DNA from 2 places in the Streptomyces sp. CWNU-52B genome. Region 2 is predicted to be linked to the other one. Evidence: predicted binding sites of a transcription regulator. Region 2 holds the regulator's gene; the other holds the start of a gene.
The links. Region 2 encodes HrcA, which represses chaperone genes, less so after heat shock. Its sites were predicted from a motif close to TTNGCACTCNGNNNNNCNGAGTGCNAA; they were not measured.
Positions count from the first base shown of each region.

Region 1: a site for HrcA is predicted at 760-786, ahead of groES (co-chaperone GroES). Genes of this name have one in related genera too.

Region 1 covers NZ_JBLFJV010000019.1:218,788-220,987, forward strand. Annotated here, with positions in the region: gene ACLVWQ_RS18845 (polysaccharide deacetylase family protein) at 1-450, shown strand, start outside; gene groES (co-chaperone GroES) at 931-1,239, shown strand; gene groL (chaperonin GroEL) at 1,356-2,200, shown strand, end outside.
Region 2 covers NZ_JBLFJV010000001.1:46,184-48,383, forward strand. Annotated here, with positions in the region: gene dnaJ (molecular chaperone DnaJ) at 1-618, opposite strand, end outside; gene hrcA (heat-inducible transcriptional repressor HrcA) at 619-1,635, opposite strand; gene ACLVWQ_RS00230 (MBL fold metallo-hydrolase) at 1,911-2,200, shown strand, end outside.

The DNA.
Region 1 (2,200 bases), on a different contig from region 2:
CTGCCGGTCAGCCTGTTCCTCACGGACAGTGTGGTGGGGCCCGGGTACGCGCACTTCGGGCGGTTGCGCGCGGTGGGGGCGAGCGTGCAGAACCATACGCTCGACCATCCGTATCTGCGGGGGATGCCGTACGCCGGGCAGCGGGCCGAGATCTGCGGTCAGCAGGAGAAGCTGAAGCAGCGGTTCGGGATCCGGCCTCGGCTCTTCCGGCCGCCGTACGGGGAGTACGACGACGACACGTTGCGGGCGGCGGGGGACTGCGGGATCGCCGCGGTTGTTCTGTGGCGGGATCAGGAGAGGCTGCGGGCGGGGGACATCCTGCATTGCCCGGAGGGCGCGGAGTGGGTGGCGGGCGAGGGTGGGGGGTCGCTGACGGGGGCGACCGCGCGGATGCTGAGCCGGATCCGGGGGCAGGGGTTCGCGGTGGCGCGGCTGGAGGATTACTTGTAGCGGGTCGTCCGGGCGCCGGGCGCCGGGTGCGGGTGCGGTGGGGGCTGGGTGCGCAGTTCCCCGCGCCCCTTGAAGGCTGTTCGTCGGGTGCGGGTCCGCTGTGGCTGGTCGCGCAGTTCCCCGCGCCCCTGAAAAGCGGGGCTGCGCCCCGGCTTTTCAGCGCCGCCCGGCCGGGGGTTGGGTTTTTCAGCCCGTCCGGCGTTTGAGGACGAGGCCGTTCAGGCCGATCGGGGGGTCTGGGGGGCGGAGCCCCCAGGGCGTTCACCCCTGGTTCCGAAGGTCGGATCTTCGGCTGACCGCCGGAGGCAACTGGCACTCCGCTTGACCGAGTGCTAATCGCAGTCATAGTCTCAGGTCTGGCACTCACCGCAGGAGAGTGCCAATAGCGACGGGCAGGTCCGGCACCCGCGACGACGGATCCACCTGGTCGCCACCTCAGACAGTTAACCCCGTGAGATCTCCGAAGGGGGAGGTCGGATCGTGACGACCACCAGCTCCAAGGTTGCCATCAAGCCGCTCGAGGACCGCATTGTGGTCCAGCCGCTCGACGCAGAGCAGACCACCGCCTCTGGCCTGGTCATTCCGGACACGGCGAAGGAGAAGCCCCAGGAGGGCGTCGTCCTGGCCGTTGGTCCGGGCCGCTTCGAGAACGGCGAGCGGCTTCCGCTCGACGTGAAGACCGGCGACATCGTGCTGTACAGCAAGTACGGCGGTACCGAGGTGAAGTACAACGGCGAGGAGTACCTCGTCCTCTCGGCGCGCGACGTGCTCGCGATCATCGAGAAGTAATTCACCCAGGTTTGCTTTGAACTGCGCCCCTGGCCCCCGCGAGTGCTGAACGTGAGCACTGAAAAGCCGGGTGCTGGGGGCGCCGTTCGTTTTTCCGAGAGGACTGAATCAGCTCCATGGCGAAGATCCTGAAGTTCGACGAGGACGCCCGTCGTGCCCTCGAGCGCGGCGTCAACAAGCTTGCCGACACGGTGAAGGTGACGATCGGCCCCAAGGGCCGCAACGTCGTCATCGACAAGAAGTTCGGCGCCCCCACCATCACCAACGACGGCGTCACGATCGCCCGCGAGGTCGAGCTCGACGACCCGTACGAGAACCTCGGCGCCCAGCTGGTGAAGGAGGTGGCGACCAAGACCAACGACATCGCGGGTGACGGTACGACCACCGCCACCGTGCTGGCCCAGGCGCTCGTCCGCGAGGGCCTGAAGAACGTCGCCGCCGGCGCGTCCCCCGCCCTCCTCAAGAAGGGCATCGACGCCGCCGTCGCCGCGGTCTCCGAGGAGCTCCTCGCGACCGCCCGCCCGATCGACGAGAAGTCCGACATCGCGGCCGTCGCCGGTCTGTCCGCGCAGGACAGCCAGGTCGGCGAGCTCATCGCCGAGGCGATGGACAAGGTCGGCAAGGACGGTGTCATCACCGTCGAGGAGTCCAACACCTTCGGTCTGGAGCTGGACTTCACCGAGGGCATGGCCTTCGACAAGGGCTACCTGTCGCCGTACATGGTGTCCGACCAGGAGCGTATGGAGGCCGTCCTCGACGACCCGTACATCCTGATCCACCAGGGCAAGATCTCCTCGATCCAGGACCTGCTCCCCCTGCTCGAGAAGGTCATCCAGGCCAACGCCTCGAAGCCGCTGCTGATCATCGCCGAGGACGTCGAGGGCGAAGCCCTGTCGACCCTGGTCGTGAACAAGATCCGCGGCACCTTCAACGCGGTGGCCGTCAAGGCCCCCGGCTTCGG
Region 2 (2,200 bases):
GTCGCCCGCGCACTCGGGGCACGGCGTCGGAACGACCGTCCCGAACCCCTGGCACTGCGGACACGGCCGCGACGTCATGACCTGGCCCAGGAAGGACCGGGTGACCTGGGACACCTCACCGCGACCGCGGCACATGTCACAGGTCTGCGCGGACGTGCCGGGCGCGGCGCCCTCACCACTGCACGTGGTGCAGACGACGGCCGTGTCGACCTGTATGTCCTTCGTGGTGCCGAAGGCCGCCTCGTCGAGGTCGATCTCCAGCCTGATCATCGCGTCCTGGCCGCGCCGTGTGCGGGACCGCGGGCCCCGCTGCGACGCCGTACCGAAGAACGCGTCCATGATGTCCGAGAAGTTCCCGAAGCCGCCCGCGCCGAAGCCACCCGCGCCGCCGCCGCCCGCCTGGGACAGCGGGTCACCGCCGAGGTCGTAGACCTGCTTCTTCTGCGGGTCCGACAACACCTCGTACGCGGCGTTGATCTCCTTGAAGCGCTCTTGCGTCTTCGGATCGGGATTGACGTCCGGGTGCAGCTCGCGGGCGAGCCGCCGGAATGCCTTCTTGATCTCGTCCTGGGACGCGTCGCGGCGCACGCCGAGTACGGCGTAGTAGTCCGTGGCCACCTACGACTCCGCCAGGATCTGTCCTACGTACCGTGCCACCGCTCGTACCGCTCCCATCGTTCCGGGGTAATCCATGCGTGTCGGTCCGACCACACCGAGTTTGGCGACTGCTTCGCCGCCCGAACCGTAGCCGACCGACACCACGGAAGTGGAGTTGAGTCCCTCATGGGCGTTCTCGTGACCGATCCGTACGGCCATGCCCGAATCATTGACCTCACCCAGGAGCTTGAGGAGCACGACCTGCTCCTCCAGCGCCTCAAGGACCGGACGGATGGTGAGGGGAAAGTCATGTCCGAAGCGGGTCAGATTGGCGGTGCCGCCGATCATCAGCCGCTCCTCGGTCTCCTCGACCAGAGTCTCCAGGAGGGTGGAGAGCACCGTCGCGACCGTCCCCCGGTCCTCCGACTCGAAGGCGTCGGGGAGATCTTGCACCAGTTGCGGGACGTCCGCGAAACGGCGGCCCACGATCCGGCTGTTGAGCCGCGCGCGCAGATCCGCCAGGGATGCCTCCCCGAAGGGAGCCGGGCAGTCCACCATGCGCTGTTCGACCCGGCCGGTGTCCGTGATCAGTACGAGCATCACGCGGGCCGGGGCCAGCGAGAGCAGCTCCACATGACGCACGGTCGAGCGGGTGAGCGAGGGGTACTGGACGACCGCGACCTGCCGGGTGAGCTGCGCGAGGAGCCGCACGGTCCGCCCCACGACGTCGTCGAGGTCGACGGCGCCGTCCAGGAAGTGGTGGATCGCCCGCCGCTCGGGCGCGGTCATCGGCTTGACGCCCGCGAGCCGGTCGACGAAGAGGCGGTAGCCCTTGTCCGTGGGGATACGGCCGGCACTGGTGTGCGGCTGCGCGATGTACCCCTCGTCCTCCAGGACCGCCATGTCGTTGCGCACGGTCGCCGGGGAGACGCCCAGTCTGTGGCGCTCGGTGAGCGCCTTCGAGCCGACCGGTTCCTCCGTGCCCACGTAGTCCTGGACGATGGCGCGCAACACTTCGAGCCTGCGTTCACTGAGCATCGCGCACACCTCCAGCCGGTCATCGGTCGTCGTCGTGGATCTTCTTCAGTCTTCTTCGCCTGGCACTCAGCGCGCGCGAGTGCCAGCATCCCCCGGTCAGTGTACGGCCGGTGGGTACGGGCCCGGCAAGGGCGGGCCTGCGATGTCACGTCACCGGACACCCCGGGAACGACGACGTGTACGGGGCTGTCCCGCTCTGTCGGGCTCTGTCGGGCCCCTCGGACTCCACCGGGCTCCGTCGGGCCCTGTCGGGAACTTGAAGCTAGCGTCGACGTATGACGGTGACTTGGGAAGGGGCCGGGCCCGGTGAGCCCGGCTGGGAGGAACTGTCCCCGTACGCGGGGCGGTACCGGCTTCCGGTCTGGGACTGCACGGCCGGGCTCGTGGTGGGCGAGGACGCGGCGCTCATGATCGACGCGGGATCGAGCGTGCGGGAGGGCGCGTGGTTGCGCACGCGGGCTCGGCGGCTGCTCGGTGCCACCCGGTCGCCCGGGTCCGGCCCGTCGCCGGGGGTCGGCCGGGTCACGCACCTCGCCCTCACCCACCCGCACTTCGACCATGTCTT